One region of the Acetobacterium sp. K1/6 genome, then DNA from elsewhere that is predicted to be linked to it. Evidence: riboswitches for the same ligand, from Rfam matches in the RefSeq annotation. Region 1 holds a riboswitch; each other region holds the start of a gene.
What was found. Region 1 has a riboswitch for cobalamin ahead of U2P91_RS08755 (DUF4430 domain-containing protein). Riboswitches for the same ligand answer to the same signal wherever they lie in the genome.
Positions count from the first base shown of each region.

Region 1 (9,994 bases):
ATAGTTATGCTGGAATCAATTTGGAAAATCAGTTGCCGGATGAGATTAGATCCATTCGTTTATCTTTAAAACGTGGATTAGTCACGACAACCTATCCCTATGTTGAAAGTGGAGAGTATTTAAGTGAGTTTTATCAACAGAATAGTAATTATGTCTCTATTAATGGGGGAGCATGGTCTCGTGTTGATGGTGACGGAACGGGTATTAGTCAAGAGCTGGTATTAAATCAGGGACTGAATATCTTACAGATTAGAAGTAGAAGTGATGGTGAAGTACGACCATCTTCATCTTATAATATACCAATCAATTATTCAACCCGAGTGATTTTATTAATGCGTGAAGGTGATAATACCTACTTGGCAACACCTGGCGAAGATGTTTCACTAAAAGAGCCGATTCAATTATATCGGGCGCTGGCACCAAATACAAATAAACCCGGCGAAGTTTTTAAAAAACATGAGATTTATGAAGAAAATGGGAAAAACTATATTGATTTAAAAACTACGGATCAATACCTGTGTGCGAAAGTCTTACCAACTGATACGAACGCTATCATTGGGATTAATGGCGCTACACAAAAAGTTGGGGGAAGCTATCTTCTTTACCTTGATCCTGACGTATTAAACGAAGAAACGCCGATTTCGATTAGCATAACTCCGGCTAATGGGGATGAAACAAAAGAAGAGCTCCATGATATCTATATTAAGTGGACGCAAGGTGGGGCCAATATGGAAGGGGTAGAGATCACTAATGCGACCTTGGATCAATCATTTAAAAGTGACTTGTCTCGCTATCTGGTAACCTCAACAGGCAGTGAGGACATAAGTTTTACATTTACGCTAACAGAGGGAGCGAAGATTTCGGCAATTTCCAAAGATTGGACGGAACTCGATGTTACCGATACAACAGTATTAAATAATAATACAATCACCGTGGGTGCTGACACACAGGAGTTAATCGTTACGGTCGACGCAACTTCCGATGGAGTTTCCTTTAGCAATGCTTACTATTTCGAATTTCCCCTGGTTAAAGAAACTGTTTCAGACGATACTAAACAGCGGGCAAAAACGTTACTGGATAAATCCATAAAGAATTTTGAAGCAAGTCAAGGAGATCAACTGACCAATACTTATTGGGATGTTTTTGCATATGCGGCAGCCAATGGCGATCTGAACAGGAAATATGCCTATAATGTCGAAACCCACAACTCCACATCAGCAACCAGTTATGGTGCGATTATTTTGGAGCTGGTACTCAGCGGCGAAAACCCGTATAATTACCATGGTATTAACTATGTCGAAAAGCTCTTAGGAGAGCAAGGGGAAGGCGGCAGTTTTGGTCCGTGGGGGAGCAATATCTGGGCCTTGATGGCCCTTGATGCTGCCGGGGCTCAATACAACAAACAGGATATACTCATAAATAAAGTAGCTTCGGAGGCGGCCAGTAGCAGTTTTGATCTGGATATGCGGGGGTGGGCCTTGATTGCATTGGCCAGCCATAACGATGTCCCGGGAGTCGAAGCTAAAATCGTTTCAGCAGTTCGTGATATTAAGAATTACCAGGAAACGGAAGGTGACTATAATGGTGCTTTCCAAAATCCACAGTATACGAACTATAATATTTTAACTCATTCTTGTGTGGTATCTGGTTTGGCGGCCTCGGGATTAGATATTAACGGAGCGCTATGGGCAAATGGCGATAAGAGTGCCCTAACTTATCTAGAGAGAGATGAGTTTGTCGGTCTTAATAGCACTCAATATATTATTGCGTTAGGTGACGTTTATAACGGCAGCAGTGTCTGGCAGCGGGCCGCCCTAACACGGGATGAATTCAATCAACTGGTTGTACAGGCAGAGACCGCTGTTGATAGTGCTGATACCGGATTAAAAAAGGACAATCTAAATGAAAAATTAACGGCCGCAAAAATGGCCGCCCTAAATGCTGGTGGCGACAATGTTGTAACTGGATTAGGTGAATCTTACTATACCTTAAAAAATGCCCTTGCGTTAGTTGATTCAACCATCAAACCAGATGTTACCATCGGTAGCGATAAGGTTCAGGCAGATTATGTCATTGGTTTAATAAGTGCGTTGCCGACAGGTGCAACTGCAGATGCAAAAAAGCCGACCAGGTTGGCCTATTATGCCCTTAACGATACCCAGAAAAAACTTGTCACAAACCGCAGCTTAATTCTGGATGATAGTGACATTGCCGGGGAAGTAACGATTTTGATTAATGCCTTACCTTCACTGGAATCGATCACCATTGATCATAAAACGGCGGTTATGGGAGTAAGAAGTGCCTATGATCTCTTGACGGAAAGTCAAAAGCTGCTTATCAGTGCGACAACACTTCAAAAATTGACTGATAGTGAAGCGAAAATTAAAGCATTGGAAGGGGCAGGAGAAATTAGTGCCGATCAGAAGGCTGCTAATGCAGTGATTGAAAAGATTAACGCATTGGGTAGCATTTCAAGCTATAGTCAAAAAGCAACTGTTGATGCGGCCAGAGCAGCTTATACATCACTTACCACTTATCAGAGAAATTTAGTTACGAACCTCAGCCAGCTGGAAGCAGCAGAAGCAAAAATCATTGCCCTAACACCGGAATGCACGATTACTGTAGCCATTGAGCGCTTCACTATCGGGCAGGGCTTCTATATTGAACCTCAAACCCTAACTATTAAGCAGGGCGATACTGCCTGGGATGCCGTTGAGAAGTTGTTAGGTGCCGAGAATATGGTTATCGGTAATGATCCCGGATATCTTGCAGCAATTAAAGGTGCGGATTCTGGTGCTGTCTCCATACCGAAGTATATAATCGATGAGTTAAATGCCGGCGATACCAATGCAGCTAAATCGCATGGGAAAACGCAATCAGGCAACACCCTTGGTGAAAAAGATTATAGCGATTATTCTGGCTGGATGTATTTTGTCAATAATAGTTCCCCAAGTGTTGGGATGAAAGGTAGCACCTTAAAAAATGGCGATGTACTTCGTTTGGCCTTTACCTATTGGGGAACCGGGGCGGATGTAACGGGAAAAGGTACTGACGGAAATAATGTTACTTACGAAATGAGCTTTACTCCTGAAAATCGAGATTCCCTTCTTAAAGCATTGGCCAAGGTCAATGGCAATACCGCCTACCTAAGTGACGCGGCCATCAGTGAAGCTTATGAAGCAGCCATGACTATTGTACAGGATATGACTGCAAAAATAAAACCGATTAACGACGCAACCACCGCCCTGAACAAAGCCATTGCCGACTATAAACCAGGAGATCCGGCAAATGATGCTAAGCTGGCCAAGGTTGTTACTGATCAGATCGCTGCACTACCGGCAGTGGCCAAGTTGACCTTAACTGATAAAGCCGCTGTCACCGCCGCTCGGACCGCCTATGATGCGTTGACAACGGCCCAGAAAGCACTGGTGACCAACCTTGGCACCCTGACAGCCGCTGAAGCCAAGATCACCGAGCTTCAGACCGCCGCCGATAAGGTTGCTGCCAAGGCTGTTAGTGATCAGATTGCCGCTTTGCCAGCAGTGGATAAGCTGGCACTGACCGACAAAGATGCGGTTGCTGCCGCCCGGGCTGTCTATGACGCGTTAAGCGAAGCCCAGAAAAAGCTGGTCACGAATCTTAGTACATTGACGGCCGTCGAAACACAAATGGCCAAGCTGCTGGCTGGCGAAGCCACCGAAGCCGACAAGGCCACGGCTAAAGCTGTCAGCGGACAGATTAGTGGATTGCCATCTGGCGACAAACTGGCCCTGGGCAGCAAGGCTGATGTGGTGGCAGCTCGCACTGCCTATAACAAACTGACCGACATTCAAAAAGCGTTGGTCTCCAACCTGGATGCGTTAGCTGTGGCTGAAGCTCGGATTGCCGAGCTGGAAGCGGCAACGCCACCGGCAAAAGATGAAGTCACCGGTATTGAAGTGGTTGGTCTCCCTGAAGGCGTTGGCCTGAAGGTTGAACCCGAAAGCGGCGACGCCGACAAGACCGACGAAGCGGAAAAGGCAGCTACAGAAGCCGGCATCAAAGATGCCAAGGTCGTCAGCCTCTACAGCATCAAGCCAGATATGAGTGACGAAGCGTTGGCTGAATTTAATAACAATCCCGACAGCTTTGTCACCCTGACGATGCCGTTAGGCGATGACCAGCAGGGTTATGACAGCTATAAGATTTATCATAAGAAAACCGACGGCACCGTGGAATGGATTACCCCAATCCTGTCCGCCGATGGAAAATCACTGCTCTTTAAAGTCAATGCCTTCTCCGAGTTTGGCGTCGTGGCAACAAAGGCTGTTGAGATCCCCACCGTTGATTTCAGTTACCGCACCCATGTTCAGAATGTGGGCTGGCAGGACTGGAAGAATAACGGTGCCATGAGTGGAACCCAGGGACAATCTCTGCGGTTGGAAGGGATCGAAATTAAGCGAGCCGATACCGCTGACGTCGACATGGGCATTCGCTACGAAACCCATATCGAAAATATCGGCTGGGAAGACAGCTGGAAAGCCGATGGCATCATGAGCGGTACCGAAGGGAAAGCCCTGCGACTGGAAGCGATCCGGATTGAACTAACCGGAGCCGCTGCCGAAAACTACGATGTTTATTATCAGGTGCATGCTCAAAATACCGGCTGGATGGCCTTTGCCAAAAACGGTGAAGACGCCGGAACAGCAGGATTTGGCTACCGCCTGGAAGGTATTCACGTGATTGTGGTACCCAAAGGACAAGCCGCACCGACACCAGAAGAAGGAAGCATTGAGACCGCGTTTCTGGTTAAAAACTGAGTAATAAACGAATCAGTTAAGGCAGTAAACAAACACAGACCCCTACGGGATGGAGGCTTAGCCTTCATCCCAAAATATAAATAGGAGTTCTTTTTTTGTATAAAAAAAAGAAAATGGGAGGCTTCAATGGCGACCAGAAAAACAATTGTAAAACCGGTCCGTTCGGTAGTACTTAAATAAAAAAAGAGCAGCGTGTTGGCTGCTCTTTTATGCTATCATTTTATTGAGCTTGCTTTTTTCTCAGTAAAAACACTTCTTTTTCATTTAGCAATTCTTTGTGTAAAATGAAATTAAGCGTCTCTTTGGTGTCGGTGAAATATTGCTCGGTATCAGTTTTGAATTCGGTTAAAACAGCAACCTGATCGGCGACAGCATCTAACTTAGTTTTGACACTAGTTAAATCAGATTCCAAGGTATCAAAGCGACCCTCCATGGTATCAAACTTTTTTAGCACAATGGTTTGAAACTCTTCGTTAGTCATAAATTCCCCTTTCAACGATCGGATATGTCGAGTTCATCTTGCAGATCATTTTAATTTATATTATTATACCTTAGTTTGTTAAAAATTAAAATAGTTATTTGAGGATTATAAACTCAAAACGACACCAATTATTTTCGAGCGATGATATTTTAAAATGAAGCAATTGTTAATAAAAAATATTGCAATTTCATACAGCAGATGATAAGCTTTATATAATAAGATGCAAAGCTGTTTGTTATACAATCAGTGGTGTAAAATTTAATCATGTCATAAAGAATGCCGGGAATGGTGTTAGTCAATCACATTATTCCATTAGGCTTAAGCAGGCAAGGCCTTTTTGTTTGCTTCAGGGGAATCCGGGTGAAAATCCCGAACAGATGCGCTACCGTAATTGCCAAAAGCATAAGCCGGGAACCTATTCTTTAGCAACAGCCATCGACCTTCGCAATTAAGGCGGTTGAGCAACAAAAAGTTCTACAGCAACTACTGGAACTTCGATCACAGGTCATTTTTTGACTTGGATGGAAGTTCTTTTTTTGTTGATTTTTCGCTTATATCATTAAGATAAAAATCAGTTATTGTAATTAGTACAGTTTGGAACAAGGAGGGATAGAGAGGGAACAAAGCTTGAGTCAACGGTTTGATAATCATTTAAAAAGAAGGAGAAAAAGCGAAATGAAAATGTTTAAGAAATCAAATGGGGTTTTGGCTATTCTATTGGTTTTAGGGATGTTCACACCCTTGTCGGTTATGGCAGCGGTTAACGAGGTGGAAAGCGGCAATGCCGGTGGTTCGGTTGTTATTGATATGGAGCGGTCAACGATTGGCCAGGGATTTTTCATCGAACCGGTTAAGATCAACTTTACAGAAGGTGAAACCGTCTTTGATCTGGTTTCACGATTGGCTGGGCCTGACAACATTATCGGGAGTAAGGTTTACATCAATGGCATTAAAGGAACTGATGCCGGAGTAGAATCGGTGGTGATCCCCAATTATATTGTCGAAAAGCTTGGCGGTGGTGATACCGCAACAGCCAAAGCCTTTGGAAATGCTGGCACGGATAATGCATTAGGGACCACCTCTTACAGTCAACAGGGAGGATGGATGTATTTAGTCAATAACCTCAGTCCGGATGTCGGTATGGGCGATTATGTGGTTAAAGACGGCGATGTTGTCCGGATTGCTTTTAGTTACTGGGGCTATGGAGCTGATCTGACTGGTTATGAATGGGGCTCACCGGAACCGAAGGTGATAATCGGTAATAAGGATGCCCTTTTAAAAGCAGTTGCTATCGTTAACACCGAGATGAAAGAAATTTATTTAAGTAATGATATCATAAAAATGGCCTATGACAATGCCATTGCAGTATCGACAAACATGGTTGCATCACAAAACGAAATAAATGTCGCAACCGCAGAACTTAACAATGCCGTTGCCGCCTTTAGTGTTAACGCTAGTTATCGGACTCATGTACAAAATGAGGGATGGCAAACGCTAAGGAAAAACGGGGAGGTAAGCGGAACGATTGGCGAATCACTGCGGCTGGAAGGGATTGAGATAAACCTGGAAGAAAATGCCGAGTATGACCTTGGTGTGGAATACAAGACCCACATTGAAAATCTGGGCTGGGAAGAGCAATGGAAAAGCAATGGGCAAATGAGTGGCACAGAAAAACAGGGTTTACGTCTGGAAGCCATTGATATTCAATTGACTGGCGCTGATGCCGATCAATTTGATGTTTATTATCAGGTGCATGCCCAGAATGTGGGTTGGATGGGTTATGCTAAAAACGGTGAGAGTGCCGGAACGGCAGGTTTTGGTTACCGACTGGAAGGTATAAAAATACAGGTAGTATCCCATGGTGCACCGGCACCAGTGGCGGCTGAGGGCACTGTGGGTAATGCATTTATAACTAAGTAATGAAAGGTGAAAAAATGAAAAGCTTGTTAAAAGACGTTAAAAGAAAAAGCTGGCTAATGGCCGGTTTGCTGATTTTAGTTTTGGTGTCTGTCCTAGGGTGGATGATGCCGGTCAAAGCCGCCGATAACAAAACAGCCATTGCGGTGAAGGTGGTCTACACCATCGAAAACAAGGTGGTTCCGGCTCAGGGAATCAATGAGAATTATGATGAATTCCTGCTAGCCAGCTACACGACTAAGTTAGTGGCGGCAGATGGTACCAGTGCGAGTCAGGCAATTATTGATAAAAGTCAGGCCAAACTGGTCCCGATGTACCCGGAAAGTACAATCCAAAATCCACTGATGTTTAGTGGGCTGGAATCAAAAGCTTATGATTTTAGTGGCGCTATTCCGGCACTTTTGAATCAGTACCTCATTGAGTATGACGAAGCACTGGCTGGTAACTATCAATTGACCTACTGGTACGAAGAAGAACGAACACCCTTAGCTGGGAAAGATTTTGAAGCCAACATGCCTTCGCTTAGCTATAATGGCAACACAACGGTACCTGATGGCGCTAAACAGGAAGCATTGATCAGTTCGGCTGAAAAATTGATTCAGGATTCACTGGTTTACCGCTTGCCGTCTACGGTATCGGGACAGGATGCGGTATTTGGAACAACAACCCAGGCCTATGGCTCATGGTTGATCTTTACGGCAGCCCGGGCCGATTATACGCCACACAGTGGCTTTTATGCCGAATGTTATGATGCCTTTGTGCAGAAATATCAGAAATCAGACAAAAAAGATGCTCAAGGCAAGCCTTTAAACGAAGGCTTTGATGCCAATGAGGTAGCCAAGGATGCCCTGGCAATCACCGCCATGGGTTATGATGCCAGAAATGTTGGCGGCTATAATCTGATTGAAATGCTGACCAATGGCAAGAACCCATCCGATGGGTATTTTGTTAAACAGGTCAGTGAATTTGCCATTGATTCCTATAATTATCTGCCGAATCGTGGCCATGCCTATATTCATGAGTTGGCCGCCAAGGCGCTGGCGGGTTCCGTTACTCATGTTGATCCGCTGATTGATATGTATATTATGGAATTCCAGCCGATTGCAGCTTTTTATGATCCCAATGCCAAAGACGGTGATGAATTTTATGATGTAAAACAAGCGATGGAGACGGTGTTCATTCCTTATTTCTCCCGGATTCAAGGCTATACTGGCCTCTTTTACAGCGGTATCGACTATAACAATGCCTGGTCGAATGCTCAAAGCTTTATTATGCTGGGCACCGCCGATGTCGATCTTTTCCAGACGGCCTTTATAAAAAATGGTTACTCGCTGCTTGATATTTTAACCGATAAAAACGAATCTTTCTCTGCTGATGAAGGTCAGATCGCCAGGGGTTATGAAGCCATTGTGCGAGCTTATCGGAATCAGAATAAGCTTTTTGACTGTACCGATGTCAGCAATTCTACCGTTAAGGTGAATGACGCCATTCGGGCCCTGCCAGAGGCCTCTGCAATCACGGCAGCCAACAAGGCAGCAGCTCAGCAAGGCTTGGATGCGGTGGATGCAGTACTTGGTTCGCTCAATTTAACGGCGAGTCAGAAAAGCAACATTGATATGACAAAGTATAATGCGGTTAAAGCGAAGGTTGAAGCAACGGAAGATCCCGCCGACCCCGTTGAACCAACGGTTCCGACCGTCAATTGTTTGTATCGAACCCATATTCAAAATGATGGTTGGGAAAAAGAGTTTAAAGCCAATGGAAAGATGAGTGGTACCGCTGGCCGTTCGCTTCGCTTAGAAGGCATTGAGGTAAAACTACAAGGTGATGCAGACCTGGGTATTGAGTACAAAACCCATATTGAAAACATCGGCTGGGAAGACGCATGGAAAGCCAATGGCGACATGAGTGGTACCAAAGGACAGGGATTACGCCTGGAAGCCATTGACATAAAACTAACCGGAGCCGATGCCGATAAATTTGACGTGTACTACCGTGTTCATGCGCAAAATTCTGGCTGGTTAAACTGGGCTAAAAATGGTGATAGTGCCGGAACCGCCGGTTTTGGTTACCGACTGGAGGGCATCAAAATTGTGGTGGTGCCAAAAGGTGAAACACCTCCGGCGGTAGAAGCAGGAACCAATGACTTAGCCTTTATCAACAACAACTGATGTTAAGGTAAACTGGGTTATAATGCCAGCATAAATCAAGGAGGTGAGCATTAGATGATTCTGATGAATATTTCAAATTACTCCGGCGATCTGGAAAAATTTGAAGGCGACTGGAAGAATGTGCAGAGTTTTTTAGAAAAACACCAACTGGATGGTGTGGAGTTGATTTGTTATGAAGAAGATTATCTGGATACGCTACCACGACAGATATTAAAAGGACTTCACTTGAAATATTTTCCCACCTGGCTGGAATTTTATCAAAATGATATGGCAAAGGTGTCGGAGATGTTTGGTGGGATGAAGGGGGTTCGTCAATATTATGGCGGTACCCATCCTGACATTCTGGTGGAGGCCTTTAGGCAGGAATATCAGCGAGCCCGGGAATTTGAGGTGGAGTATATGGTCTATCACGTTTCCCACGTAACCACGGAGCATTCATTTACCGGGGCTTTTGATTACACCGATGATGAGGTACTGGATGCAACTGTGGATCTGGTCAACCGGGCTTTTGATACCAATAGTGATGTACTGCTGCTGTTCGAAAATCTATGGTGGCCGGGGTTAACCCTCTTAGATAGGGACAAAGCCCAGCGGTTTCTGGATCAGATCAACTATGAAAATAAAGG
Region 1 covers NZ_JAXQGA010000008.1:26,071-36,064, forward strand. Annotated here, with positions in the region: gene U2P91_RS08745 (DUF4430 domain-containing protein) at 1-4,799, shown strand, start outside; gene U2P91_RS08750 (hypothetical protein) at 5,020-5,280, opposite strand; cobalamin riboswitch at 5,586-5,718, shown strand; gene U2P91_RS08755 (DUF4430 domain-containing protein) at 5,956-7,200, shown strand; gene U2P91_RS08760 (hypothetical protein) at 7,215-9,368, shown strand; gene U2P91_RS08765 (TIM barrel protein) at 9,423-9,994, shown strand, end outside.

Region 2 (9,994 bases), on a different contig from region 1:
CTCCGGCGCACGGATAAAAAGTAACTTTCAGTTAGGTGAAATTCAAATGGTCGATATCGCACCAACAATGGCAAGGAGTCTGGGGATTGATTTTTTTAAGGGTGATGGCCGACCATTAAATGAGATTTTTCAGGATCAAGAATCCGGGTTCTGAAGCGTTCCGATATCACATCGGTATCATAAAAAAGCAACCGCCGAATCATGGGGTTGCTTTTTTGTTTGTCGAATGCAAAAAATCAGATGAATTTTCTTAAAAAAAAGCTTACAATAATAAAAGTGTAGCAAATAAGCAAAAAAATAGAGGGGAGGTAGAACATGAAACGAATCATTACAGAATATTTAAAACCCTATTATGGCCGGATGGCCTTTGGGGTATTCTTTAAATTTACCGGTTCGATCATGGATTTGATTATTCCCTCAATTCTGGCCACGATTATTGATCAGGTGATCCCGTTAAATGAATGGTTGCCGATATTTTATTGGGGCGTTGTGATGGTGGTCTGTGCGATCATCGGGCTGGTCTTTAACATTATTGCCAATCGTATGGCGGCCAGGGTGGCCAGTGATGCCACCGAGGTGATTCGGCATGATCTATTTGCCAAGGTAATGTATTTTTCCAATCACCAAATGGATACGCTAACCAAGCCGTCGGTAATTTCGCGGTTAACATCCGACACCTACATCATTCACCAGATGATTATCCGCATCCAAAGGCTGGGGGTTCGGGCACCGATTATGCTGGTTGGTGGTATCATTATCACGATGACCCTGGACCCGGTTTTGGCGACGGTACTAATTGGCATTATGCCCATTATGGCGGTATTGATTACCCTGGTTTCGAGAAAAAGCATGCCGCTTTTTGCTGGACTGCAAAAGGCGTTTGACGGCTTTGTCAGAGTGGTCAGAGAAGATATCAATGGCATCCGGGTGATTAAGGCCCTGTCTAAAACAGACTATGAGAAAAAACGGTTTGATGCCATTAATACCGATGTCGTAAACCGGGAGAAAAAAGCCCGGATGACGGTAGCGGTGATTTCGCCAGCCATGAATATCTGTCTGAATATGGGCTTGGTTGGGGTCGTGGTAATGGGGGCTTATGGTGTCAATAATGGTACCTCAGAAGTGGGGATCATTCTGGCTTTTATGACCTATTTTACGATTATTCTTCATGCCGTTGTAGCCATTTCCAGAATGTTTGAAATGTGGCCAAAGGCCACAGCTTCGGCAGATCGGATTATCCAGGCGTTAGATAGTGTGGATGCACTAAAAGTTCAGGAAGTAGCCGAAGTGATTAAAACGAACAAAACGGACGTTTTTGTGGAATTTAAAGAGGTCTCCTTTTCGTATAATAAAGAGGAACCTAATCTGAGCAATATTTCTTTTGCACTGGCCAAAGGGGAAACTTTGGGAATTATCGGTGAAACTGGTGCTGGCAAAACGACCCTGCTGAACCTGTTGATGCGGCTTTATGATGTGGACGAGGGGATGATTCTCATCGATGGTCGTGACGTTAGAACGATGGATCCCCGGGAATTGCATCAAAAGTTCGGGGTGGCCTTTCAGAATGATATGATCTTTGAAGCCACCATTGAGGAAAACATCGATCTGGGCAGAAATCTCTCTAAAGACGCCGTTACAGCAGCGATTGATTGTGCCGGTGCCAAAGAATTTGTGGATGAAAAATCAGGTAAGTCCTGCGAACAGCTGACTATCAAAGGTGCCAACCTCAGTGGCGGTCAAAAGCAACGGATTCTGATCGCCCGAGCACTGGCTTCGCGGCCGGAAATACTGGTGTTAGATGATTCATCGAGTGCCTTGGACTATCAAACAGATGCGGCTTTTCGCAAATCCATCAAGGAAAATTTTGATGATACCACGATTATTATTGTGGCTCAGCGGGTTAGTTCGATCCGCCATGCCGATCATATTCTGGTGCTTGAAAACGGTGCGATCATCGGCTATGGCAAGCATAAGCATCTGATGAAAAGCTGTGACGTTTATCGGGAAATCAGTCATTCCCAGATGGGGGTGTCCTGAGATGAGACGATCACAAAAATTTGAGAAACCGCAAAACCGCAAAGGTACCCTGATCCAGTTGGGCGGCTATCTGATGCGCTATAAATGGCGGTTGTTTGCGGCCATTGTCTTAACCATTGGAAGTAACCTCCTGGCACTGGTGGGGCCATTGCTTTCGGGTTACGCCATTGATGCCATCGAACTTGGAACCGGTCAGGTCAATTTTTCGCAGGTGTTTTATTACGCCTTCTGGATGGTCATTTTTTATATCGGCTCAGCCGGACTGACCTATATTCTGGAAGTGCTGATGATCCGGGTCAGCCGTCAGGTTACCTATGCGATGCGCAAGGATGTCTTTAATAAGCTGATGGATCTGCCGGTGGGGTATTTTGATCTGCATCAGACGGGCGACGTTATCAGCCGGATTACTTATGACATTGATACGGTCAATAGTTCGATTTCCAGCGACCTGATTCAGGTAGCCTCAGCAGTTATCACCGTCCTGGGTTCATTTTTGATGATGCTGGCGATTTCGCCTAAATTGGTGCTTGTTTTTGCTTTTACCGTACCGGCATCGATCTTTATGTCCCGTTACCTGGTTAAAAAAACCCGGCCCCTTTTTAGTCGGCGATCCCGAAAATTGGGGGAGCTCAATGGCTTTGTGGAGGAAATGGTGTCGGGCCAAAAGACCTTGAAAATATACGACCAGGAAGAGCATACCATTGAGAAATTCAATATTAAGAATAAAGAAGCGGTAGCGGCTTATTATCAGGCCGAATACTACGGCAGTATGATTTTTCCCACCATTAATTTTATTAACAACCTGTCTTTGGCCTGCATCAGTGTCTTTGGTGCACTATTATATCTGGCCGGAGCGATGTCGATTGGGCAGATTTCCTCCTTTGTGTTGTACTCCCGAAAGTTTTCCGGACCCATTAATGAGATGGCCAATATCATGAACGATCTGCAGTCGTCCCTGGCAGCGGCTGAACGGGTCTTTGCCTTGCTAAATGAACGGTCAGAGGCCAGAGATACAAAAAAAATGACAGCACTGACCAATGTAAATGGTGATATTGTTCTTAAAGATGTTCGGTTTAGCTATGATGCCAATCATGTAATTATTAAAAACCTCAGCTTGCAGGTAGAGGCGGGCAAGCTGATTGCCATCGTCGGCCCGACCGGGGCCGGGAAAACCACCATTATTAATCTGTTGATGCGCTTTTATGATACTGACGCCGGGAATATTTATGTCGATGGTAATGAGGTCCAGGAACTGACCCGGGACAGTCTGAGAAAATCCTTTGCTATGGTGCTTCAAGATACCTGGATTTTTCATGGTACGATTTATGAAAATCTGACTTATGGTAAAGAGAATGCCACAATGGCCGAGGTGGTGCAGGCGGCCAAAGCTGCCCGCATTCATTCGTTTATTGAGCATCTGCCCCATGGCTATGAAACTATTTTGAGTGATGAAGGAACCAATATTTCCAAGGGCCAGAAGCAGCTCTTGACGATTGCTCGGGCGATGTTGTTAAATGCCAAAATGCTGATCCTCGATGAGGCCACTTCCAACGTCGATACTCGCACCGAGAAAAAGATCCAGGAGGCCATGCGTCATCTGATGAAAGATAAAACCTGTTTTGTCATTGCTCATCGGTTGTCAACGATCCAGAATGCCGACTTGATTCTGGTAGTAGATCAGGGTGATGTGGTGGAACAGGGAACCCACGAAGAACTGATGGCGAAGGGCGACAGTTATTGGCAGATGTATCAGGCGCAGTTTGAGTAAGGTAATGGGAAATTAAAATAATTGTTGACATATGTTTGATAAACCTTATAATAAAAGTATAAATAACATATGTCAACAATAAAAGGAGGCATTAAAATGCCAGGAAGAGATCAAACAGGACCACATGGTCGGGGTTCCGGCAGTGGAAAAGGACTAGGTCGATGCTCGGGAATAAACGCATATGGGCTTGGAAAAGGCTGTGGCTGCGGACGAAGGTTGAATAAAGTTATTAAAAGAAACGCACCAGTGATGGACCAGGCAGATTTAGAAAAAACGAAGGGCCAGACAGAAAAAAGTGAAAACTAAAAGGCTGAGGGTGGCTAAATGAAAATTGTAACATTAGCTGAAAACACATCGGTGTCTGAAGAATTCAAAAATGAACATGGATTGAGTTTATACATTGAAACCGAAACCCATAAATTGCTATTTGATGTGGGTGCCAGCGGTCTGTTTGCAGAAAATGCAAAAAAACTGGGGGTTGACCTTTGCGAAGTGGATACCCTGGTCATTAGTCATGGTCATTATGATCATGGTGGTGGTTTAGAAACATTTCTTAAGATCAATGATAAGGCCGCAATCTATATCAATGGTCAAGCCTTTGAAAATCATTATTCTAAAAGAGCAGACGGGGAGGCCTATATCGGTCTGGATCAGGAACTGTTTTCTAATCCGCGCTTTATCTTTTTGGCAGCGGATTTCGTCATCGATGATGCTTTGTGCATTTTTTCAAATGTTCAGGGAGAACGCTGTTGCTCTACGGCCAACGCTGACCTGCTGATGGAAAAAGATGGGCTACGGATGGCAGATGATTTTTGTCATGAACAGAACCTGATCATCCGGGAAAGAAATCAGGTCGTGCTGGTGGCAGGTTGTGCTCATAAGGGAGTCGTTAACATTCTTGATCATATGGCATCAAACTATGATATGCAGCCGACTGTTGTCATTGGGGGATTTCATCTTTATAATCGCACCCGAAAAAAACCGGAGGCAAAAGAATTGATTGAGGAAATTGGTAACGAACTCAAAAAAACTGCGACAATTTATTACACCTGCCATTGTACTGGGAAAGAGCCTTATCAAATCCTAAAAATGATGCTGGGAGAACAGGTTAATTATCTGGCAACCGGTAGCCGGGTTATTATTTAAAAATAAAAAAGAACAAGGAGAAAATGATGAACAAAGTAAAAGGAAATATGAAGTCGTGTTTAAATCCAGTGGCTAAGGTGTTGGTATCTTGTCGGGGATTAAATGGCGAAAACAATGCCCTGGCGGTGGGCTATTGCGGAAACTGCAGTTATGATCCGCCGATGGTCATGGTCGGGATTGTACCCTCACGGTATTCGTATCATCTGATTAAAGAGTCCGGCTGTTTTGTGGTGAATCTGGTTGATCAAGCCTATGAAGAAACCTTTAAATATTTGGGTAGCCACAGCAAACGCGATGAAGATAAGCTGGCGGTGATGAAGGTCAATTTAGAAGAAGCTAAATTTGTCAATGCTCCGATTCTTGCCGATTGCCCAGTTAATATTGAATGTAGCATTGTAGACTCAATTGTCACCGGTTCTCACGAAATGTTTGTCGGAAAAATTGAGTATGTCCACGCCGATTCAAAAATGGTCAGTGACGATGGCTGTATTGATTTTTCACAGATAAAATTCTTATAAACAGATCAGAATATAGAGTTTTGTGGTTGACATAAAAAAATTATAATGGTATTATGTCAAAAACGTGTTAGTGGTTTGTAACATAAAAACACAGACAACTTATTGAAAACGTTAGCCTAAAAAATTTTGGGCGTTGATTTTATCAAATGAGTTTAATTTAATAACTTATCATTCAAGGTGCCGATCATGAAGATCGGAGAATAGGGAAGCTTAGAAAGCACGGACCCACCACTGTGAACAGGGACGAATTCTTAAAAAACCACTGGGCTAAAGCCTGGGAAGGTGAGAATAGGATGAACTGTTAGTCAGGAGACCTGCCTTGATTTAAAAAATATGCCAGGGGATGATTGGCCGCATGATTTAGAATACCTTGAGATGGGAAGGGTTTCTTTTATTAATAAAAGAAGCTCTTTTTTTATTTGCCCAGGGTAAGCGATTAAAGAAATTAAAAGCGTTTAAAATAATGAAAAAAGAAAAGAGGAGAAGCGATGACTTTTGAGGAAAAATGGGTTGACAACAAAAAAAAGACGGATCTAAATGAAACCCAGCAGTTTTGGGATGATCGGGCTTCGGAGTTTAATGAGATGGGAAAGAGGGAAATGGCTGATGATCCGGTACTGTCGCTTTTAAAAAGCAAGGATGCTATTTTCCCGGGAGCGAGAGTACTGGATATCGGATGTGGTGCTGGGCGCTATTCCAAAGAATTCTTAAAAATGGGCTGTGAAGTAGTGGGGATTGATATTTCCCCTAATATGATTGATTTTACAAAGGAAAATGCTGCCAGTGTAAAGGCTGATTTTTTTACGTTTAAGGTTATGCCCTGGGAAAAGGCGGATTTGGCCGCAGAAGGGTGGGAAGGCTATTTTGATCTCGTTTTTGCTTCTATGAGCCCAGCTATTAGCGGCCCCGAGGAATTAAAAAAAATGAATCAGGCCTCCAAAGGCTATTGTTTTATGAGTGGACACCTGATCAAAGAAGATAAAATTGGAAATGAACTACGAGTGGCACTGAATAAAGAAAACCGCACCGCTGACTACCGGAATACCTTATATTACGCCTTTAATATATTATGGGATATGGGCTTTTTTTCGGAGTTTCAACATAGTGAGAATCAACGGACAAAGATTTGGGAGCTGGAAAAAGCAACCAATTATTATGCCCATATGTTAAGGGCTACCGATGAAGAGACAAAACAGACGATTCGGGATTATCTTAAGAATAAAAGCAAAGACGGACAGATTGAAGATATAAACTATTCCAAAAACGGTCAATTGCTGTGGTCTGTTCTGTCTGCTCAAATAGACGGGAGATAAAGATGCTAAAAAAACCAAGTGCCGTGATTGAGGTGGAGGGCGACAGCCTGGAATTATACCAGAAATTCACGGGCAAAAAAACCGTGTTGATTCTCATTCTTTGCGCTTTGTTGCTGGTGGTAGCCATTTTTGCCATGAATAGTGGGGCCATGGAATTGGACCCCACCGACATTGTCAAAACCCTGATGAGCATTGGTACCGAAATCTCTAGTGTAGTGGTATGGCGGATTCGTCTGCCCCGAGTTTTGGCCGCGGTTATTGCCGGTGCAGGTTTGGCAGTGGCCGGATGTGTGATGCAAAATAATTTAAGAAATCCGTTAGCATCGCCTTCTACCTTGGGGATTTCCAGTGCAGCTGCCTTTGGTGCCAATATCGCTATTATTGTATTGGGTGCTGGGACGGTGCAAAGCTCGGCAGCGCAGCCGATTATTGTCAACAATCCTTATCTGGTAACGATTTTTGCCTTTGCTTTTTCCATGGGAGCGACCATGATAATTTTGCTGCTGTCCCGAATGCGCAGTTTTTCGCCGGAGTCTATTGTTCTGGCAGGGGTGGCACTGAGCTCTCTTTTTGGAGCAGGCACTACCTTGATTCAGTATTTTGCTGAATCAGTGCAGATTGCTGCCGCTATCTTCTGGACCTTTGGGGACCTGGGTCGGGCTGGCTGGACAGAGGTTTATATTTTGGCTGCGGTGGTGGGTCTTGCGATGATCTACTTTATGATGAAGCGTTGGGATTATAATGCACTGGACAATGGTGCCGATGCCGCTAAGAGTTTGGGGGTTAATGTCGAGCAAACCCGATTTGGCGGCATGCTGGTATCATCGATGATTACCGCAGTGACGGTATCATTTCTTGGTGTGATTGGGTTTATCGGTTTGGTGGCACCACAGATGGTCAGGCGGATCATCGGCGGGGATCATCGCTTTTTGATTCCCATTTCTGCCTTAATGGGGGCGCTTTTGTTGCTGGTCTCGGATACCTTTGCCCGAACGATTATTTCCCCCATTATATTGCCGGTGGGAGCAGTGACATCATTTTTAGGGGCACCCCTGTTTTTGTATCTCTTACTTAAAGGAGGTAAACGTCGTTGAATTTACAAGTTGAAGGATTGGCTTTTGATTATCCTTGCCAAAACGTCTTAAAAGGGATCTCTTTTTCCATGAAGCGCGGGGAATGTTTGGCGATACTGGGAACAAATGGCGCCGGGAAATCGACTTTGCTTAAGTGTATTAACAAAATCTTGAAGCCCCAGGGCGGGAGTGTCTTAATTGATCAGGAAAATATTAAAGCGTTTAAGCAGAGTGAGCTGGCCCAGAGAGTGGCTTATGTTTCTCAGAGTAATCAAAGTACAACCACGACAGTTTTTGATTCGATTCTGATTGGTAGAAAACCTTATATCAAATGGGATGTGGGGAAGAATGATTTAAATATTGTCAATGAGACCATCAAGATGTTAAATTTGGAAAAATTTGCATTAAAAAATGTCGATGAGTTAAGCGGCGGCGAATATCAGAAGGTGTTAATTGGTCGGGCATTAGCCCAGGAAACTGATGTGCTAATGCTGGATGAGCCAACGAGCAGCCTGGATCTAAAAAATCAATTGGAGGTGCTTCAATTGATCAAAGAAATTGCCTACCTTAAAAATATCACGGCGGTGGTAACTATTCATGATCTGAATCTGGCATTACGCTTTGCCGATCAGTATATTTTACTAAAAGACGGTGTTATCCATGCTGCCGGTGGGAAGGAGGTTATTACCGAAGCAAATATAAAAGAAGTATATGGGGTAGACGTAACGGTTGAGCAAGTCAACAATCGTTCGGTTGTGGTTCCAATATAAAAGAAGCGAGGAGAAGCGATGAAAAGAAAACGAATATTAGCTCTGGTGTTGTCGGCGGTGTTGATTTTAATGATGGCGGGCTGTTCTACCGAAGGGGGGACAACGGCAGATGAAATGATCACGGTTACCGATACCTTGGGTCGGACTGTCGAATTAGCAGGACCAGCGGAAAAAATTGTGGCAACCGGAGTTGGGGCCTTACGTTTATATACCTATGTTGGTGATGTAAAAAAAATTGTCGGAATTGAAGGCATTGATCAAAAGTCGTCAGTGGGCAAACCTTATGTTATTGCCAACCCCAGTTTTACCAGCCTGACCACAATTGGGGCTGGTGGTCCGAATAGTACTCTCGATCCGGAACAGATTCTTAAGGTTGAGCCGGATGTTATCTTTACAACCCTGGCCACCGATACTGCGGCAGCAGATGAACTTCAAAACAAAACGGGTATTCCGGTAATTGCTTTGAGCAGTGGTTCTTCGGGATTGTTTGATGATACTCTTTATCAGTCGTTGGCAGTTATTGGCCAGGTTATGGGGACCGACGAAAGAGCAACAGAAGTGGTTGATTTTGTAAAAGGTTATGAAGCTGATTTAAAAAAGCGAACAGAAGGGATCGATGATGGTGCAAAGGTAACCTCCTATGTTGGGGCATTGGGATCTAAAGGCGCCCAGGGAATTGAAAGTACCCGAGCTTTGTATCCGCCTTTTGTGGCTGTTGGTGCAATAAACGTTGTGGATCAGACGGGAAAAACCGGTAGTATGATGATTGATAAAGAACAATTGCTGCAATGGAATCCCAACAAGATATTCATCGATTTTGACGGGATTGAAAAAGTGAAAGCGGATATGTCGACAAATCCGGAATATTATCAAAGTCTCAGCGCTTTTAAAAACAATGATGTTGAGATGATTCTACCTTATATTTTATATGGAACAAATGTTGAAGTCGCCATTGCTGATGCTTATTCAATTGGAAAGGTGCTCTATCCAGATCAGTTCAAGGATGTCGAGCCTGGTGATATTATGGATGAAGTGTCAATGGAATTATTAGGTGCCAAGGTTTATGACCAGATGGTTAAAGATTATGGTGCTTATGGAAAATTGCCAAAGTAAATGATTGTCAAAAATGGCCGGAATGATCAAGTTATGCACTTGATCATTCCGGCCATCGTGTTATAATAACATCATAAGATAAAAACACAGTTCTGGTTGGTAGTCCAGACGCGGTTGATACCGTCAGTAACCTGCCTCCTAAGGTTGTCCGTTCTTTGTCACACATTCTAGGAGGAACTCGATATGGACAAAGTAACAGTTAAATTGACGGTTTTTTTTGACGACCCCTTTTGGGTTGGCGTCTTTGAAAGCACAG
Region 2 covers NZ_JAXQGA010000003.1:118,141-128,134, forward strand. Annotated here, with positions in the region: gene U2P91_RS03605 (alkaline phosphatase family protein) at 1-154, shown strand, start outside; gene U2P91_RS03610 (ABC transporter ATP-binding protein) at 316-2,037, shown strand; gene U2P91_RS03615 (ABC transporter ATP-binding protein) at 2,039-3,805, shown strand; gene U2P91_RS03620 (DUF5320 domain-containing protein) at 3,902-4,111, shown strand; gene U2P91_RS03625 (MBL fold metallo-hydrolase) at 4,130-4,951, shown strand; gene U2P91_RS03630 (flavin reductase family protein) at 4,978-5,469, shown strand; cobalamin riboswitch at 5,628-5,806, shown strand; gene U2P91_RS03635 (class I SAM-dependent methyltransferase) at 5,958-6,782, shown strand; gene U2P91_RS03640 (FecCD family ABC transporter permease) at 6,785-7,876, shown strand; gene U2P91_RS03645 (ABC transporter ATP-binding protein) at 7,873-8,625, shown strand; gene U2P91_RS03650 (iron ABC transporter substrate-binding protein) at 8,644-9,738, shown strand; gene U2P91_RS03655 (YjdF family protein) at 9,922-9,994, shown strand, end outside.
Region 2: linked by a shared signal. The riboswitch ahead of U2P91_RS03635 (class I SAM-dependent methyltransferase) and the one ahead of U2P91_RS08755 (DUF4430 domain-containing protein) in region 1 are both predicted to bind cobalamin.

Region 3 (9,994 bases), on a different contig from region 1:
TAGACTATTTTTATTTTTTATGTTATAATACTTAGGTTAGAAGATAAATATATGAAAATTTAATCAATTTTGGCATAAATAAAGGGGATTCGTGCAATTCTCTTTCATTTTTGCCAAAAATATAATGAGCGGGGAAAAATATGCAAATAGTTGAAATTAACACAGAGTTCATAAAAATTGATCAGCTCATCAAATATGCCGGCATTGTCGGAAATGGCAGCGATGTAAAATTGATGATTTTAGATGGTTTAATTTATGTGAACGGGGAGTTGTGTACCCAGCGAAATAAAAAAATAAGAGATGGTGATCTGGTGGAAATCAAGGATTATGATACCCTGCAAGTTAAAGGGATCGGGAAACCATGTTTATCGAAGAGTTAAAACTCATTCATTATCGTAATTATGAAAATGAATCCATCACACCTCAAAAAGGAATTAATATTATCATGGGCGAAAATGCCCAGGGAAAAACAAATCTTATTGAAGCTATGTTTTTTTTATCCCGAGGTTACAGTCATCGTGCTTCAAATGTGGCAGAACTTGCCCAATGGGATCATGATGATTTTTTTATGGCCGCCCAGGTGTTTAGCGATGGCGTCAAACATACCCTTTCGGCTAAAAGTTATCAGGGAAAACGGCAGTTTTTGTTGGATGGAAAGGTAAAAAAAAGAGATAAGATCAATGGGATTTTTAATACCATCCTTTTTGAACCGGATGATTTGAAAATAGTCAAAGAAGGACCTGATAAAAGACGGCGGTTTTTAAATCAGGAAATATCGGGCTTTCGGCCGGAGTATCATTATATTTTAAGAGATTATGAAAAAATACTGAATCAGAGAAATTCCCTGCTTAAAAATATTCATTACGAACCCAGTCTGATTACAACTCTGGATGTTTGGGATGAACAGCTTATTCAAACCGGGGTTCGGCTGATGAATCACCGGATTCGGTATCTGCATCGGCTTAACCGGGAAGCAAATAATCTGCATCAAATACTCAGTCTTGGAAAAGAAACGCTTTCATTATCCTATCTGAATAATATTATCGATTCGCTAGAAGAACTGAACGAAATAAAAAGTTTATACAAAAAACGTTTAGAATCCAGCCGGGAGGAAGAAATTTCACGGGGCGCAACCATTTATGGACCCCATGTGGACGACATGATCATTCAAATTAATGGGAAGGATGCCAGACGCTATGGATCCCAGGGTCAGCAGCGTTCCGCCGCGATTTCACTAAAATTATCCCAAATAGAGATATACTATGACAACACCGGCGAATATCCGGTGGTCCTTTTAGACGATATCTTTTCTGAATTGGATGAGCATCGCCGAAAAAGCATTCTCTCGCTTTTAAATAAAACCCAATCCTTTATCACCTGTACAGAAGATATCTTAAACGATGGCGAAAGTTTTAAAGAAAACCGACACGTCATTGAGATTGTAAAGGGGAAGGTAATCATTAATGAACCATGAAAATCAGGAGGAAACTATGCCAGAAAATAAAGTAGATAATTATACCGCTGATCAGATCCAGGTCCTTGAAGGATTGGAAGCTGTTCAAAAAAGACCGGGGATGTATATCGGCAGCACCGGGTCCCGGGGTTTACACCATTTAGTTTATGAGGTGGTGGATAATAGTATTGATGAAGCCCTGGCCGGCTATTGTAAAAACATCAGTGTCACCATTCATCAGGACGACTCGATTACCGTTGTCGATGATGGTCGGGGGATTCCCACCGGGATGAACCATGCCCAGGGAAAAACCGGGGTTGAATTGGCCTTAACGGTTCTTCATGCCGGTGGTAAATTTGGTGGCGGTGGCTATAAGGTATCCGGCGGTCTTCATGGGGTTGGGGTCTCAGTAGTTAACGCTTTATCCGAAAAATTAACCGTTGAAGTCAAACAAAAGGGCCAGATCTTTTTTCAAAGCTATGAAAAAGGCAAGCCAACCTGTGACTTGACCGTCACCGGTACCACCAACCGCACTGGTACGACCATTTATTTTAAACCCGATAAAGACATTTTTGAAGAAACGGACTATGATTTTGATATCCTTGAGCATCGTTTAAGAGAACTGGCTTTCCTTAACAAGGGGGTTTCAATTAATCTGACGAATGAAAAAGAATCACCTAAAAAGAAAGAAACCTATCATTACACCGGCGGGATTCATTCTTATGTGGAGTACATGAACCGCAATAAAGATCCGCTGTATGATAAGATTACTTATTTTGAAAAAGAACAGGACGATTATGCTCTGGAAATCGCCTTTCAATATACCACCGGTTATTCGGAGAATATTTTTTCCTATGCCAATAACATCAATACCCCGGAAGGGGGAACTCATCTTAATGGATTTAAGAGTGCCCTGACCCGAACGGTTAATACCTATGCCCGTAAAAATGGCTTTTTAAAGGGGAATGATAAGAATCTGACCGGTGAAGATGCGCGCGAAGGTTTAACGGCGATTGTCAGTATCAAGCTGCTCGATCCCCAGTTTGAAGGTCAAACGAAATCAAAACTGGGAAACACCGAAGTGAAGGGAATTGTTGAAACCATTGTCGGTGATCAACTATCAGCCTTAATGGAAGAAAATCCCAGTATCGCTAAAAACATTATTGAAAAAACCTTATCGGCCGCCAGAGCCCGTGAAGCCGCTAAAAAAGCCCGTGAATTTACACGCCGAAAAAGTGCCTTAGATTCCACTGCACTACCCGGAAAACTAGCGGACTGCCGGGAAAAAGATCCTGCTCTGTCAGAAATTTATATCGTCGAAGGGGACTCGGCGGGTGGTTCGGCCAAATCGGGCCGTGACTCCAAAACCCAGGCGATTCTACCTCTGCGTGGTAAGATTTTAAATGTTGAGAAAGCCCGCTTGGATCGGATTTTAACCACCGACTCCTTAAAATCGATGATTATTGCCTTTGGTACCGGGGTCGGAGAAGAATTTAATGTCGAAAAAGCCCGTTATCATAAGATTATTATTATGACCGATGCCGATGTCGATGGTGCCCACATCAGGACTTTATTACTCACCTTCTTTTACCGCTATATGCCAGGTCTGATCGAAGCCGGATATGTCTATATTGCGCAGCCCCCACTTTATAAAATCACCCGGGGAAAACAGGTTGATTATGCCTATACCGATCGGGATCTGGAGAAAAAATTAGAAGGTGTGGATGATCGTTCCCGCATCAGTCTGCAGCGATACAAAGGTCTTGGGGAAATGGATGCCCATCAACTCTGGGAAACGACCATGGATCCTGGCGTTAGAACCTTGCTTCAGGTTAATATTGAGGAAGCCTCCTATGCCGATGAAATCTTCACCATTCTGATGGGCGACAAGGTTCAACCGCGTAAAGAGTTCATCGAACGGAATGCTAAAAAAGTTAAGAATTTGGACATCTAGTCAAGAAGGAGTAACGTTAAATGCAAGAAATAATTGAATTTGATCGGATAAAATCGATTAATATTGAAGAAGAAATGAAAACTTCCTATATTGACTATGCCATGAGTGTCATCATAGGTCGAGCCTTACCGGATGTTCGGGATGGCTTAAAACCGGTTCATCGCCGGATTATTTATGCCATGAGCCAACTGGGCTTAACTCCGGATAAAACCTTTCGTAAGTCAGCCCGTATCGTCGGGGATGTTTTAGGTAAGTACCACCCTCATGGCGATTCATCGGTTTATGATGCGATGGTGCGAATGGCTCAGGAATGGTCGATTCGTTATCTGATTGTTAATGGTCAGGGTAACTTTGGTTCAGTCGATGGCGACAGCGCCGCAGCGATGCGTTATACCGAAGCAAAGATGGGCAAAATAGCCGCTGAGCTGCTACGGGATATTAATAAAGAAACCGTCGACTTTGTTCCTAACTTTGATGAGTCAGAAACTGAACCATCGGTTTTGCCATCAAAATATCCTAATCTTTTAGTAAATGGGTCCTCCGGGATTGCCGTCGGGATGGCCACCAATATTCCGCCCCATAATCTGGGCGAAATCATTGATGGTACCATCGCCTTTATTGATGATCCGGAGATTACCATTGATGAGTTGATGAAGCATGTCAAAGGACCAGATTTCCCAACCGCTGGTATTGTCTTAGGTAAATCTGGCATTAAAAGTGCCTATCGTACCGGCCGAGGACGAATTAAGGTTCGTGGTAAGGTTGATGTGGTCACCACCAAAAAAGGGAAGAAGCAGATTGTTATCACTGAAATCCCCTACATGGTTAATAAATCCAAGCTGGTTGAAAAAATTGCTGAGCTGGTAAAAGAGAAAAAAATTGAAGGAATCTCGGATTTAAGAGATGAGTCCGACCTGAAAAAAGGAATGTCGATCATCATTGATTTAAAACGGGATGCCAACGAAACGATTATTTTAAATCAGTTATATAAGCATACCCAGCTCCAGGAAACCTTTGGGGTGATCATGCTGGCTTTAGTCAATAATGAACCCAAGGTGCTTAATTTAAAAGAAATTCTTTTTCACTATATTGAACATCAAAAAGAAATTATTACCAGACGAACCATTTTTGATCTTAAAAAAGCGGAAGCCAGAGCCCATATTTTAGAAGGTTTAAAAATTGCTCTGGATCATATTGATGAAGTCATTAAATTAATCCGGGCGGCTGCCGATGGCAAAGTCGCCAAGGAACAGTTAGTTTTACGGTTTAGCCTCTCAGAAATTCAGGCCCAGGCGATTCTGGACATGCGACTCCAGCGTTTAACCGGTCTGGAACGGGAAAAGATCGAAGAAGAATACAAAGAACTGATGATCACCATTGCCAAATTAAAAGCAATTTTAGGTGATGGTCAACTGGTTCTTAATATTATCAAAGAAGAATTAATCGAAATTAAAGAAAAATATGGCGACAAACGTCGCACGAACTTTGATATTGATGTCGAAGACTTTGAAATTGAAGATTTAATCGAAGAAGAAGAAGTCGTCATCACGATGACCCATATTGGTTATGTGAAGCGCATTACCGCTGATAATTACCGGTCACAAAAACGGGGTGGCAAAGGCATTACTGCACTTAGCACCCGCGAAAATGACTTTGTTGAACACCTCTTTACCACCACCACCCATCACTATTTGATGTTCTTTACTAATCTGGGTAAGGTCTATCGCTTAAAAGCCTTTGAAATTCCCGAAGGTGGACGTACGGCCAGAGGAACGGCGATTGTCAATCTGTTGCCACTCGAAGCAGGGGAACAGATTGCAACCATGATTCCGGTCAAAGAATTCACCGCCGATAAATGCCTGATTATGGCAACTAAACAGGGAATTATCAAGAAAACCGATTTAACCGAGTATGATACCTCCCGTAAAAATGGTATTATCGCCATTAATTTAAGAGAAGGTGATGAGCTGATCAATGTCCGGTTGGTTGTTCAGGATGAAGAAATTGTCATGGGAACCCAATGTGGTTATGCAATCCGCTTTAGCTCCGAAGAAGTAAGACCGATCAGCCGAACATCAATTGGTGTCCGGGGGATTGATCTGCGGGCAGATGATGTGGTTGTTGGGATGGATATTGTTAAAAAAGAACTCTTCGTCCTTTGCGTCAGTGAAAATGGCTATGGTAAACTCAGTGCCTCTGATCTGTATCGTCCCCAAAAACGTGGCGGCAAAGGGGTGCAAACCTATAAAGTCACCAAAAAAACCGGTCAATTGGTTGGTTTCTGCGTGATCAGCCGGGATGGCGAAATTATGATGATCAATAATCAGGGCGTTGTCATTAAGCTTGGCGGTAATGATATTACCGCCGTTGGCCGCAATACCCAGGGTGTTCGTCTGATGAAATTAAAACCGGAAGAATCCATTGCCACCATTTCTAAAGTTTATAAGGAGGATCCAGTGGATGATCTCGACGACGATGACGGCGAAAATCAGATGACACTCGTTGATACCACTGAAAAACAATAATGGACTCGTTAATCCATATCGATCGCATTCAAGTCAATTGTACGGTCAAGGATCAGTTTGATGCCATTGCGTTAGCAGCCACACCGCTGCTTTCGCAGGGGTGTGTTACTGAAGATTTTGTTGAAGCGGTCGTGGAAAGAGAAAGAACCTTTCCGACCGGCTTACCCACAAAAATAGGGGTGGCGTTGCCCCATACTGAAGCGAAATATGTATTAAAAGAAAGTATCTCCATTGTGACGTTAAAAAACACCATTGTTTTTGCTGGCATGGGGAATCCCAGGGAAAGTATTTCGGTCCAGATAATTTTTTTACTGGCCATTAATAATCCTGAAAAACAACTAAAGATCTTACAGACGATCATTACCATTATTCAAAATGAAAAAATGTTACAAAAAATAAAAGATGCAAAAGAGCCGCAAATCATTTACAATCTTATTAAGACCTTTTTATAATCCGGTTACAGCATTTCAAAAGGAAAGTAGATATCAATGAATATTAAAATAGCACCCTCGATGCTCAGTGCAGATTTTTCTAATCTGGAACGGGATCTAAAAGAAGTTGAAAAAAATGGCGCCGATTATCTCCATGTGGATATTATGGATGGACATTTTGTGCCCAATATTACCATCGGTCCGGATCAGGTGGCGAGCCTGCGAAAGACCATAAAGATCCCCTTTGATGTTCACCTCATGATTAGCGAGCCGCTAAAATATATCGATCGGTTTGCTGATGCCGGAGCGGATATCATTACCGTTCATGTGGAGTCGGATGGGGAGATTAAGGACTGTATTGACGCCATTGTAAAAAAAGGAGTCAGACCCGGACTGGTGGTTTCTCCGGATACTTCTCTGGAGGTGATAAAGCCGTATCTTGATCACATTAGCATGATCCTGATTATGTGTGTCTATCCCGGTTTTGGCGGACAAAGCTATATTCCAGAAAGCACCGAAAAAATAAGCGCCTGTCGCCAAATGATTGGTAATCGAAATATTGATCTTCAGGTTGATGGGGGAATTAATTTTAACACCCTAAAAGAAGTAGTGGAAGCTGGGGCCAATGTCATTGTTTCCGGATCCTGCTTATTTAAAGGCGATATGAAAGAAAATTTAGGACAGTTCAAAAAAATCATCAAGGGATAAATTCTAAAATTCTAATTATTGAAAGAGGGAATTAACGATGAAACTTGTTTTAGTTGCGTGTGGAACTGCCCTGGCAACCTCGACTGTAGTTGCCAAAAAGATTGAACAGATTGCGCTGGAAAATGGGATTGCCTGTCAAACTGTTCAAGCCAAAGCGGTAGATGCCTTTAAAAAGTATCAAGAATTACATCCCGATGCGATTGTCTGTACCTGTCAACTGGAAGGGGACATTGATATTCCGGTGATTAATGGCCGCGCTTTTTTAACCGGGATTAATTTACAAAGTACCATTGACCAGTTGATTGAGATATTAAAAAAATAGAATTGACAATTAATAATAATTTAACGTATAATTTATTTAGGTTGGATCTAAAAACTAGAGGATAACAAATATTGATTTAAGATCAATAGAAAGGCCATGAAGGTTAAGTTTATTAATTTTCGTGGTTTTTTTTACAAAAATTTTAGTTGTTTACCTAGCTTTTCAGAATGACAGCAGAGGTGTAAGTTAAAACAGAGTCTTGACATTTGTTTTGTTCTGATATATATTACCCAAAAATAATTAAATATTAACCAGGTGTCAGCTGTCATTAAAAATTGATAAGCTGGTGAAAAGGGAAGTTGGGTGTAAATCCCACGCGGTCCCGCCGCTGTAAGAGAAAAGTCACACCAGAAATGCCACAAATAGGCAGGATGTGATGTATTGAAACTTGAGCCAGAAGACCTGCCTGTTTATTGTCTTAATACTCTACGGAAGATAGAGGATGATTTTGTGCTGTGAAAAATACAAACTCACTGTCTTTTATGGATAGTGAGTTTTTTTATGGGCTCAAGGAAAAATCAATTGACATGATGTATAGAGTTAGAATATACTAACAAAATAAAAATCAAGGAGTGAATGCGTGGGAAAATATATTAGGAAGCGGTTCGTGCAGTTAATTCCAATACTGCTTGGTGTTAGTTTTATCACCTTTGCATTAATGTATCTTGCGCCTAGTGACCCCGCTGAAATGAAACTCTCAGCTCAGGGAACCGCAGTCAGCCAGGAGATCCTTGATGAAACAAGAGAAGAGATGGGATTAAACAAACCCTTTCTGGAACAATACCTGAGCTGGCTTTTAAATCTTTTAACAGGTGATATGGGGGTCTCTTATGTTGATAATGTACCAGTTAGTCAAAAAATAGTAACGGCAATGCCCTCAACCATTATTCTGGCCGTCAGTTCGATGCTCTTAACGCTTTTAATTGCCATTCCGCTGGGGATTTTAGCAGCTATCCGGCAAAATCAATGGGTTGATTATAGCATTCGTTTTTTTACCTTTGTGGGCACCTCAATTCCCAACTTTTTTCTGGCATTGGTTCTGATTTATGTTTTTGCCATGCAATTAAACTGGTTGCCAGTGTTAGCAACAGGATCGATTCGAGGCTTGATTTTGCCCACCATTGCACTATCGACGGTGATGATTTCAAAATATATTCGTCAGATTCGCGCTGCCGTTCTGGAAGAACTAAATAAAGATTACGTGATGGGAGCCCGCTCCCGGGGGATTCAGGAAAATGTTATCCTGTATAAAAATGTATTAAGAAATTCAATGATCACGGTAGTAACCCTGATTGGTCTATCGATTGGGTCGCTTTTAGGCGGCGCAGCAGTGGTGGAAACCATCTTTGTCTGGCGGGGGTTGGGAAAAATGGTCGTTGATGCCATTGGCGCCCGCGATTATCCCGTGATTCAGGGCTTTGTGGTGTGGATGGCAATTATCTATGTTGTGGTTAATTTATTAACCGATTTATCCTATCATCTTTTAGATCCGCGGGTTAAAGAAGGGTGGGAAACCTAAAATGAAAAAAATAAAACTGCCAATGGATGCCGTTCACAAACGTTTGTATTTTCTTTTCGGTGTTGTCCTGATTCTAATCGTTTTAAGTCTAGTAGCACCCTGGCTGTGTCCCCATGATCCAAATTTAACCGATTTAAAATTGGCGAAGCAACCGCCCTCGTCAGAATATCCTTTTGGTACCGATAGTTATGGCCGATGTGTTTTTTCAAGAGTGTTAATGGGTGCCAAGGTTTCCATCTTTGCTTCCCTGGCATTAGTAATGGGGACCTTTATCTTTGGAACGGCCTATGGGGTGGTTTGCGGATATTATGGCGGAAAGGTTGACCGGGCACTGATGGGTGTGGTTGATATATTGTTGGCTTTTCCGGATATGATTCTGGCCATTGCGGTAGCGGGTATTTTAGGTGGTGGTCTGATCAATGCCATGATTGCCCTGGCGGTGACCGGCTGGACCCAGTATGCACGATTAGCCCGGGGCAGTGTCATGGTAGTAAAGTCTGAGGTTTATATTCAAGCCGCCAGGATTTCCGGAAACAGTCATTCCCGGATCATGTGGCGGCATATGTTACCGAATATTTCAGGACCCTTAATTGTTACGGCAACCCTGCAAATTGGTGGAATGATGATGGGCATCGCCGGATTGTCCTTTCTAGGAATCGGCGTGCAGATTCCCCAGGCCGAGTGGGGCTCAATGATCAATGAAGGCCGTAGTCTGATGCAGACGGCCCCTTGGATTATTCTCTACCCAGGGGTAGTTATGTTGGTAGCGGTGATGATTTTTAATCTTCTCGGTGATACAGTTCGGGATTTATTAGAACCCAAACAACAAACGATCTAAAACCAGCTACTGGTTTTAAATAAAAATAAAAAGGAGTGAATATGAAAAGAAAAGTATTGATCATGTTGTTGTCATTGATATTAATGGTTGCTGTTTTAGCAGGGTGTGGAAACAGTGAAACCGGAAGCTCGGGAGAAAAACATCTGGTTTGGGGTGAGACACAGGCGGTGAGCTCGCTTGATCCGGCTGTCGATTGGCAGGGTTGGTTTACTGTCCGTTATGCTATTTCAGAGACCCTCTTTAA
Region 3 covers NZ_JAXQGA010000010.1:63,155-73,148, reverse strand. Annotated here, with positions in the region: gene U2P91_RS10620 (RNA-binding S4 domain-containing protein) at 141-380, shown strand; gene recF (DNA replication/repair protein RecF) at 362-1,474, shown strand; gene gyrB (DNA topoisomerase (ATP-hydrolyzing) subunit B) at 1,491-3,407, shown strand; gene gyrA (DNA gyrase subunit A) at 3,428-5,932, shown strand; gene U2P91_RS10600 (PTS sugar transporter subunit IIA) at 5,932-6,384, shown strand; gene rpe (ribulose-phosphate 3-epimerase) at 6,421-7,071, shown strand; gene U2P91_RS10590 (PTS sugar transporter subunit IIB) at 7,109-7,393, shown strand; cobalamin riboswitch at 7,630-7,818, shown strand; gene nikB (nickel ABC transporter permease) at 7,974-8,912, shown strand; gene nikC (nickel transporter permease) at 8,914-9,750, shown strand; gene U2P91_RS10575 (ABC transporter substrate-binding protein) at 9,792-9,994, shown strand, end outside.
Region 3: linked by a shared signal. The riboswitch ahead of nikB (nickel ABC transporter permease) and the one ahead of U2P91_RS08755 (DUF4430 domain-containing protein) in region 1 are both predicted to bind cobalamin.